Regions from separate parts of the Phyllobacterium sp. SYP-B3895 genome, predicted to be linked through region 3. Evidence: predicted binding sites of a transcription regulator. Region 3 holds the regulator's gene; each other region holds the start of a gene.
The links. Region 3 encodes PhoB, which activates phosphate uptake and scavenging genes when phosphate is short. Its sites were predicted from a motif close to TGTCATNNANCTGTCAT; they were not measured.

Region 1 (3,273 bases), on a different contig from region 3:
CCATATTTCGCCGGCCGGTTCGATAAAGGCGGCTTCGCCTGCCGGCAAGTACCTCACCGATCACGGCGTCGCCCCGCTGGACTTCAACCAGTACGGCACGCGCCGAGGCAATCATGAGGTCATGATGCGCGGCACCTTCGCCAATATCCGCATCCGCAACCACATGCTTGGCGAGAACGGCCGCGAAGGCGGCTACACCATCCATTATCCTTCCAAGGAGGAAATGCCGATCTATGATGCTGCCATGCAGTATCGTGCGGAGAGCGTGCCGCTGGTGATCTTCGCCGGCGTCGAGTACGGCAATGGTTCGTCGCGTGACTGGGCGGCCAAGGGCACCAGCCTTCTCGGCGTCCGCGCCGTTATCGCTCAGTCCTTCGAGCGCATCCACCGTTCGAATCTCGTCGGCATGGGAATCGTGCCATTCGTTCTCGAAGACGGCACGAGCTGGCAGTCGCTCGGCCTCAAGGGCGACGAGATCGTCTCGATCGACGGGCTTGCCACGATCCAGCCGCGCCAGAAGACATTCGCCACGGTCACCTATGCCGATGGCAGTGTCAAACAGGTGCCGCTCATCTGCCGCATCGATACGATCGACGAGCTTGAATATCTGAAGAATGGCGGCATCCTGCAGTACGTGCTGCGCGATCTCGCCGCCTGACGCTCCAGTGACATGAGTATTGAAGGGCCGCCGAGTGATCGGCGGCCCTTTTGAACGAATGTGAGCCAAAACGTGATCGAATTCACCTCAAAGTGACTTCCCCTTGAAAAGGGCGGCTCCTATCAATCTTCTCGCAATCCTTTTATCCGACAACAATCCCACTCGAATTGGGAAGAGAATCTAACCCGTGTATCTGCGCAAACTTTCCAGACGCTTGCTGATCGGCGCACCGCTCATCGCTGCGGCTGCCTATGTGCTTCCGGTCTGCGCTGATGATGTTGGCAAGAAGCCCGAGGGCGTTGTCGAACTCTATACGTCGCAGGGTTGCGGATCCTGCCCTCCCGCGGACGCGGTACTCAAGGAACTCGTCGCGGAAGGCAAGGTCGTCGCCCTCGCCTTTCACGTGGATTATTGGGATTATCGCGGCTGGATCGACACGCTCGCCCTGCCGGAAAACACCGAACGCCAGAATGCTTATCGCGTCGCACTGGGCCTCAATGGCGTCTATACGCCCCAGGTGATTATCAACGGCCGTGTCCACGTCAACGGACAGGATGGACAGAAGATTCGCCGCCGCATCGCCGAGATGCGCGATACCGATTCGGGCCTTACCATTCCGGTCAATATTGCCAAGGCGACGCCCGACCGCCTCGTCATCGACATCGGCCAAGGACCGGTGCCGACAAAACCTGTTCGCGTCCTCCTCGCCTATTTCAATCGCGAATCCATCGTGGCCATTCCGGATGGCGAAAACATCGGGCGCAAAGTCAGCTATGCCAACAGCGTGCGTGCGATGGAAACCGTCGGCATGTGGGACGGCAAGGCCCAGAAGATTGAAATACCGATCAGCGAAATTGCCAGCAAGAAGTCGACCGGATGTGCCGTGCTTCTGCAGGAGATGCTTGGCGAGGGCCAGCCAGGACCAATTATCGGCGCGTCGATCATGGCCGCCAAACAGTAGCCAAAGACGCTTTCAAAACAAAAACAGGCCGGATAAATCCGGCCTGAGATATTGGGGCATGTTGCCATTCAGGGAGACTGATGGTTCGGCCCAAACAACCCGTTGGGCGGGGGGCTTGGGGTATCGGACTGTCAAGACCGAACCGTCTCAGACAACATGCGAGGGATGTTGGGTGCGGAATCGGGCGGCAATGCGAACAGAAAATGGCGACAATGTGTCCAATAATCACCATTGGAGACAGTACGTATTTCTTCGTGACATCATTGCAAAACCGGTTCCTAACCCTGTCAGGCGACCTTCGGAAATCATTCCGTACTTGTAAATCGGCGTAGAAAAGGTCACCCTAATGTCATCCAGGTGTCACACGGCATACAAAGGCGGATGATTGATGGACAGCAATGCAGGTGGCGACGAAGCGCAACAGCAGGCAACTCTAATCCCCCTCTCACGCAGTAGCGAGTTGCCCGTTACCTTCAACCGGCGTGAACTTGATCAGATCCTTCGAATCTACGGTTTCATGGTTTCCGCTGGCGAATGGCGGGACTACGCCATTGACCACTTGATGGATCGAGCGGTGTTTTCCATCTTTCGCAGGGCCAGCGAGGTTCCGATGTTTCGGGTGGTAAAGAACCCCAAACTTGCCCGCAAGCAGGGCGCCTACAGCGTTATCGCCGCGAGCGGTCTTATTCTGAAGCGCGGCCACGACCTTGACCGCGTTTTGAAGGTGTTCGACAAGGGTTTGAGCCTCGTGCGCGGCTGACGTGTTTTTTAAGCGTCTTCGCTCCGCAAGGGCGGCTTTCCGGGAAGCGTATGCGCCCCGCCATTCATCTCCAGCTGCATCAGCACAGTATCGAGCCAGCGTCCGTGCTTGAAGCCGGAGGCCCTGATTGTGCCGGAGTATGCGAACCCTGCGCGGGTATGGAGCCTAACGGAAGCGGAATCCTCATGCCCATCACCGATGACGGCGATAAACTGCCGGAAGCCAAGCGCGGTACAGTCCTTGATCAATTGGCTGAGCAGTTGCTTGCCCAGGCCCTTTCCCTTTGCGTCGGGCGCGATATAGATCGAATCCTCCACCGACCACCAATAGGCCGGACGCGTGCGGAAATAGCTGGCATAGGCGTAGCCAATCACGGCCCCGTCCAATTCGGCGACGATATAGGGAAAGCCGTCCGTGGTGATTGCGTGGAACCGCTTCGTCATTTCCGCCTGGTCCGGCGGGTCGATCTCATAGGTCGCCGTGCCGTGGAGGACGGCATCGCGGTAAATTTCGGTGATGCTCGCGAGGTCGGCTGGCTGCGCCGGGCGGATATGAATCTCTGACATTGGCTTTCACAGGGAGAAAATGATCGTGCCCGTTTCATGCACGTCTTTGCCGGCAATTTAAAGTGGAAACGCGTCACTCTGATGGGGAATTACGCCCAACGAAAAAGGGCAGCGTTTCCGCTGCCCTTTTTGTTATTGTCCATGCTCGAAAGCTTAGTTGCGGTTACCCAGGAACTGCAGCAGGAACATGAACATGTTGATGAAGTCGAGGTAGAGCCGCAGGGCGCCCATGATTGCCTTGCGGCCATAGGTGTCCGAAGCGTCGCCTTCGTAATACATTTCCTTGATCTGCTGCGTGTCGTAGGCAGTCAGGCCTGCGAAGACCAGG
Region 2 (3,273 bases), on a different contig from region 3:
TTCGAGATCGCCTTCGCTTTCGACGATGCGCCATTGCGCCGTCGGAATGCCGACCTTGGCAAGGAAGCGCTTTTCCGCCACGCGGTCCTGCGAAACCTTGAGCGCCTCAGGCGGGGGAAACACACTTTTTGTCTCGTTCAGCGTTTCCGCTGCATCGACCGGCACATTCTCGAATTCGTAGGTAATGACATCGCTGACCTCGGCGAGTTGTTCGAGCGCATTCGGCTCGTCATAGGCCGCGAGGATGTGCTGGTTGGCGACCTGACCTGCGGGACAATCGCCCTGGGGTTCCAGGATCACCGTCCGGTAGCCGAGCCGCGCCGCCGCCATCGCCAGCATGCGCCCAAGCTGCCCGCCGCCGATAATGCCTATTGTCGAACCTGGAGATATCATGCTTATGCCTCGTCAGAAGGCCGCAGAGCAACCTTGTCGCTTTGCGCCTGCCGGAATTCATCCAACCGTACCGCAAGTGCTGTATCGTTCAACGCCAGGACCGCCGCGGCCAGCAATGCTGCATTGACGGCGCCAGCCCGCCCGATCGCCAATGTCCCGACCGGGATACCTGCAGGCATCTGCACGATTGACAGCAGCGAGTCCTGCCCCGACAGAGCCTTCGATTCGACCGGAACGCCGAACACGGGCAAAGCAGTCATCGAGGCTGCCATCCCGGGAAGATGTGCAGCGCCGCCGGCGCCCGCAATAATGACCTTGAAACCATCCTCGCGCGCGCCTTTGGCAAAGGCGACGAGACGGTCCGGTGTCCTGTGTGCCGAGACGATCCGGTCGTCATGGGAAATGCCGAGCGCATCGAGCGTTTCGGCGGCGTGACGCATGGTGGCCCAGTCGGACTGGCTTCCCATGATGATTGCGACGTCAGCGCGTTTATCTGGCATTGAGCATCCTCTGAAATACGAGGCGGTGTGGGAGTAGGTCGGATTAAAGGAAAAGGTTGTCGCCCGCAAGTTAACTCGCGGACAGGTGCCTGCCGTTCTTGCAATCAGGCAATTATATCGGGGGTAATCTTGTCTTCGAGCTCGATGAGCTTGTCTTTGATGATGAGCTTCTTCTTCTTCATGCGCTGGATGCGAAGCTGGTCGCAGCCCACCTGGATCATTGCTTGTATGGCGGCATCGAAGTCCATGTGTTCTTGTTTCAATCTTGCGACTGCCAATCGAATGTCAGCCTGATCCTGATCGGACATGCAGTGATTCCCGATATTTCGCTGTAATAGAAGCTAGTGACTGGTTGCAGGCAATTCTGTCCTCGCCAGCACGTCGCCATATCACATTTTACACCACAAGAAAATCCTACGAAACAAATTCGACAATTGCTTAAAGTGGTGGCAGACTGTCACGGCTCTGTCACATACTTGCCGCGCGGCAAGTGGAGCACGTACGAGTTGGGCAACAAACCAAGGGAGAAGCCGGATGGCCATTGAGTCTCATCTTGAAACGCTTGAACGTAAGCATGGAGCGCTTGAAAAGCAGATTGCTGATGCGTTGTTAAGTCCCGCCTCCGACGACCTCATGATAAGCGATTTGAAGCGTCGCAAGCTTATGCTGAAAGAACAGATCGAAAGGCTGAAACTAGCCGTCACCCACCACTAGGAAGGTCTCACGAAATTCCATCCGGCAGCTACCCAGCGCCGCGATGGCAGCGATAAAAAAGCCCGGTTCCCGCTTCACGCAGGGACCGGGTTTTTCTTTGCCCGCCATGAAAATCGTCTCACCCGCTCCAGAACTGGTCGAGCCATAAATTCAGATGAAAGAAACCGCTGTCATCGACGGCGTAGATGCGGCGCGTGCCCTCCGATTTCACCTTGACCAGGCGCGCATCGAGCAGCGCTTTCAGGTGCTGGGAAACCGCTGGCCGTGAGATCGGCAGCCCGAGCGCGAGTTCATTCACGGTTTTTGGCCCGCGGCGAAGTTCCTCAAGGAGGTAACGGCGGTTGGGATCTGAAATGGCTGTAAAGGCATCCGTCTCGACCATGTAGAATAGTCGGTTTAAACCAAGCGCATTGTCAACGGATTTTGTCGTCGAGCGAACCTTCAGAGGCCCGCAAACGCCTATTCCGCCGGGTTTTCGGCGCGCGGGTCGAGCCGCACGCTTTCCGGCGTCACACGCTCGGCGCCGGCAGTTTTGAAATTGTCCCTGAGCTCTATCGGCACGGGCGCGCGCATGCGCGAGCGGATAATCGCATGGGTCATGATCAGAACATGCGCGAGCGCTGTGACGCCGAAGAGCGCCGATGGCGAAATGCTCTCCATGGCAAGGGCGCCGAGGATGGGACCGAGCATCGTGCCAAAGCCGTAGAGCAGCAGCAGGCCGCTCGTGACTTTGACGAAATTTGCCGAGTCGGCAAAGTCGTTGGCATGAGCGACAGCGACGGGATAGAGCGCATAGGCGAGCCCGCCATAGATCGCCGTCATGATCAGGATAACGTAGGCATTGTGCGGCGATATGAGGAAGATCAGAAGGCCGATCACAGCAGCTGCGCCGCCAACGATCGCAAGGACGTAGCGCCGGTCGGTGCGGTCGGACATGCGGCCGACGGGGATCTGCATCAGGGCGCCGCCCATAACCGACGCGCTCATCATCAAGGCGATCTCGGTTGTCGAAATGCCCGTCGAGGCGCCATAGACCGCCCCGAGCGTACCGAAAGCTCCGTTGGCCACGCCAATGAGGATGCAGCCCAGAAAAGCCACGGGCGAATTGCGGTAGAGGGCCCTGAGGTCCAGCTGGACTTCCGTCAGAGGTTTCGGACTGCTGGCGGTCGAAATGGCGGTTGGTATCAGTGCAAGGCAGAAGAGGATGCCGGTCAGCATGAAGAACGTCCCCGAGCGCACGTCGCCAAAGCCGATCATCATCTGGCCCACCGTGATGGATGCGAAGTTGACCACCATGTAGAGGCCGAAAATCTGGCCGCGATTGGTGTTCGTCGCCCGCTCGTTCAGCCAGCTCTCGATGACCATGTAGGAGCCTGCCATGGCAAAGCCGGTCAGGGCGCGCAGGGCGATCCACGCTATCGGTTCGACGAGAATCCCGGTGAACAGCGCAACAATTGCCGCAATCGCGGCAAAGGCGCTGAAGGCCCGCACATGGCCCACCCGCCGCACCAGACGCGGTGCAAGCAGGCAGGAGGTGATGAATCCCCCTGCCCAGGCCGTCCCGAGGAGGCCGAGCGAGGTCGTCGAGAAACCTTCAGCACCGCCGCGCAGTGGCAGGAGCAAACCGTGCAGGCCGGACGCCATGACAAGAAACGATGTACCGCAA
Region 3 (3,273 bases):
CGACACCATCGAAGGCTGTAAGATCGGCGGCAAGATCACGCTCGATGACGAGGATATCTACAATCCTAAGATCGATGTCGTCGAACTTCGCGCCCGGGTGGGCATGGTATTCCAGAAGCCCAACCCATTCCCGAAGTCGATTTTCGAGAACGTCGCCTATGGCCCGCGCATTCACGGGCTCGCAAAGGGTCGCCACGAACTTGATGAAATCGTTGAGAAAAGCCTGCGCCGCGCCAGCCTTTTCGACGAGGTGAAGGATCGCCTGCATGAAGCAGGCACGGGTCTTTCCGGCGGCCAGCAGCAGCGTCTGTGCATTGCCCGCGCCATTGCCGTCAGTCCGGAAGTGATCCTCATGGACGAGCCGTGCTCGGCGCTTGATCCGATCGCCACCGCAAAGGTGGAGGAACTGATCGACGAATTGCGCGAAAACTACACCATCGTCATCGTCACCCACTCAATGCAGCAGGCAGCGCGCGTTTCGCAGCGCACGGCCATGTTCCATCTCGGCAATCTTGTCGAGGTCGGCGATACGGAAATGATGTTCACAAGCCCCACCGAGAAGCGCACCCAGGACTATATCACCGGACGCTTCGGCTGACGCAGGAACGAGGACAAAGCACATGACCGAGTTGCAGCACACTGTGCGCTCTTACGATGACGAACTGAAGTTCCTGACGCACAAGATCGCCGAGATGGGCGGTCATGCCGAACGCATGGTCGAACAGGCGGTCGCCGCCATGGTCAATTCCGACAATGCGCTGGCGCAGCGCGTCATCTCGGACGATCTGATCCTCGACGCGGGTCAGCGCGAGATCGATGAAAAGGCCATCACCATCATCGGCAAGCGCCAGCCGATGGCGATCGACCTGCGTGAAGTCATCGGGACGATCCGTATTTCCTCCGATCTCGAGCGCATCGGCGATCTCGGCAAGAACATTGCCAAGCGCGTCGTTGCCGTGACCGATACCCGCCAGACGCTCTCGGTCTACCGCGGCTTGCAGACAATCGCCGAACTTGCCTTGACCCAGCTCAAGGACGTGCTCGACGCCTATGCGACGCGCTCGGTACAGCAGGTGAACATTGTGCGCGAACGCGACGACGAAATCGACGCGCTCTATACGTCGCTGTTCCGCGAATTGCTGACCTATATGATGGAAGATCCGCGCAACATTTCCGCCTGTACGCATCTTTTGTTCTGCGCCAAGAATATCGAGCGCATCGGCGACCACGCCACCAATATTGCCGAGACGGTCTATTACATTGTTACCGGTTCGCAACTGCCGGCGGAACGTCCCAAGGAAGACCAGACGCATACTATTATCGTGGATGAAACGACCGAGTCCTAATTCAACTGAAGGCTTGATATGGCAATAGCTCCCAAAATCACCGTTGTGGAGGACGAGGAAGCCCTGAGCGTCCTCCTCCGTTACAATCTTGAAGCTGAAGGCTATGTTGTCGAGACGATCGCACGTGGCGACGAAGCGGAAATTGCGCTGCGCGAGAACGTTCCGGATCTTCTGATCCTCGACTGGATGCTGCCCGGCCTGTCGGGCATCGAACTCTGCCGCCGCCTGCGGGCGCGGCGCGAGACCGAGATCCTGCCAATTATCATGCTCACTGCCCGCGGCGAGGAGAGCGAACGCGTTCGCGGCCTTTCGACCGGTGCCGACGATTACATGGTCAAGCCGTTTTCGACGCCTGAACTACTGGCGCGCATCAAGTCCATGCTCCGCCGCGTCAATCCCAGCCTGCTTTCGCACGTGCTGAGCTTCGGCGATCTCAAGCTCGACCGCGAACAGCACCGCGTCTTCCGCAAGGAGCGCGAGCTGAAACTTGGCCCCACGGAGTTTCGGCTGCTCGAATTTCTCATGCAATCACCCGGACGGGTCTTTTCGCGCGGCCAGCTGCTCGACAATGTCTGGGGTGCGGACATCTATGTAGATGATCGCACCGTTGACGTCCACGTCGGTCGCCTGCGCAAGGCGATCAATATCGGACGTTCGATAGATCCGATCCGCACGGTACGTGGCGCCGGCTATTCGTTCGGCTGATCCCCAATTATTCCGATTCTGATAAGGGCGCCGCATCAGCGCTAAATGGCTGCTGCGGCGCCCTTCGGTATTTTGCAGTCCGTCGAGGATGTCCTTGAACCCTCAGTCCTCAGGTATCTTGGACTTGAAATTTACGCAAATATAGGGTAGGGGGCTATATTATGTCTCATACCACCAAGGAAAAATCAAAACTCCTCGCAAGGGTCCGTCGTCTCAAGGGGCAGATGGAGGCCGTCGAGCGTGCGCTCGAAGCGGAAATGCCGTGCGGTGACATTTTGAACCTGGTGGCGTCGGTGCGCGGCGCGGTAAACGGCCTGATGGGTGAACTCATCGAGGATCATATTCGCATGCACGTCGTCGATCCCGGAACCGAGACGGACAGCGAACGGGCCAAGGGCGCCGCGGACCTCATCGACGTTGTAAGGATGTATCTGAAATGAGCCACGATCACGCGATCCATTTGCCTCAAGGCACGCATGCCCATGTGTTTCTGGGTGACGATCACGAGCGCAACGAACGACGCACCTGGTTTGTGATCGCGCTGACCGCGACGATGATGGTTGCGGAGATCGTGGCGGGAACGGTTTTCGGGTCGATGGCGCTTGTCGCCGATGGCTGGCATATGTCGACACATGCAGCGGCGATGCTGATCGCAGCATTGGCCTATCTTTATGCAAGGAAGAATGCCAGCAACCCGCGTTTCACCTTTGGCACGGGAAAATTCGGCGATCTCGCGGGTTTTGCCAGCGCCGTAATCCTCGCGCTTATTGCACTGCTGATCGGCTGGGAGAGTTTCCTACGCCTTGCCAACCCCATCTCGATCAGCTTTCCGCAGGCGATCTCCGTTGCCGTGCTTGGCCTTGCCGTCAACCTTGTTTGTGCCTGGCTCTTGCGCGACGACCATAGCCATCATCACCACGGCCACCATGGCGATAACAGTCATCACCACGGTCACGATCATAATTTGCGCGCCGCCTATCTGCATGTTCTTGCCGATGCGCTCACGTCCGTCCTCGCCATCATCGCCCTTCTCGCCGGCAGCATTTACGGCTGGCTTTGGCTCGATCCGGCCATGGGAATTGTCGGTGCTCTTGTTATCGCCAGATGGTCATGGGGTCTCATCCGCGATGCCGGCGGCGTGTTGCTCGACTATGTCCCTCAGGGCGAAGACCTGCCTGACGAAATACGTGGCGCCATCGAAAAGGAGGGCGACGTGATTACC

Region 1: a site for PhoB is predicted at 1,967-1,983, ahead of GF108_RS04125 (DUF2794 domain-containing protein). Genes of this name have one in related genera too.
Region 2: a site for PhoB is predicted at 1,349-1,365, ahead of GF108_RS05250 (YdcH family protein). Genes of this name have one in related genera too.

Annotation. Positions count from the first base shown of each region.
Region 1 is NZ_WJIG01000001.1:862,727-865,999, reverse strand. It holds gene acnA (aconitate hydratase AcnA) at 1-658, shown strand, start outside; gene GF108_RS04130 (thioredoxin family protein) at 846-1,619, shown strand; gene GF108_RS04125 (DUF2794 domain-containing protein) at 2,008-2,379, shown strand; gene GF108_RS04120 (GNAT family N-acetyltransferase) at 2,388-2,945, opposite strand; gene GF108_RS04115 (Bax inhibitor-1/YccA family protein) at 3,099-3,273, opposite strand, start outside.
Region 2 is NZ_WJIG01000001.1:1,092,628-1,095,900, reverse strand. It holds gene GF108_RS05265 (5-(carboxyamino)imidazole ribonucleotide synthase) at 1-393, opposite strand, end outside; gene purE (5-(carboxyamino)imidazole ribonucleotide mutase) at 396-893, opposite strand; gene GF108_RS05255 (YdcH family protein) at 998-1,201, opposite strand; gene GF108_RS05250 (YdcH family protein) at 1,428-1,607, shown strand; gene GF108_RS05245 (helix-turn-helix transcriptional regulator) at 1,726-1,989, opposite strand; gene GF108_RS05240 (MFS transporter) at 2,067-3,273, opposite strand, start outside.
Region 3 is NZ_WJIG01000003.1:872,324-875,596, forward strand. It holds gene pstB (phosphate ABC transporter ATP-binding protein PstB) at 1-598, shown strand, start outside; gene phoU (phosphate signaling complex protein PhoU) at 621-1,346, shown strand; gene phoB (phosphate regulon transcriptional regulator PhoB) at 1,365-2,051, shown strand; gene GF108_RS16800 (metal/formaldehyde-sensitive transcriptional repressor) at 2,213-2,491, shown strand; gene dmeF (CDF family Co(II)/Ni(II) efflux transporter DmeF) at 2,488-3,273, shown strand, end outside.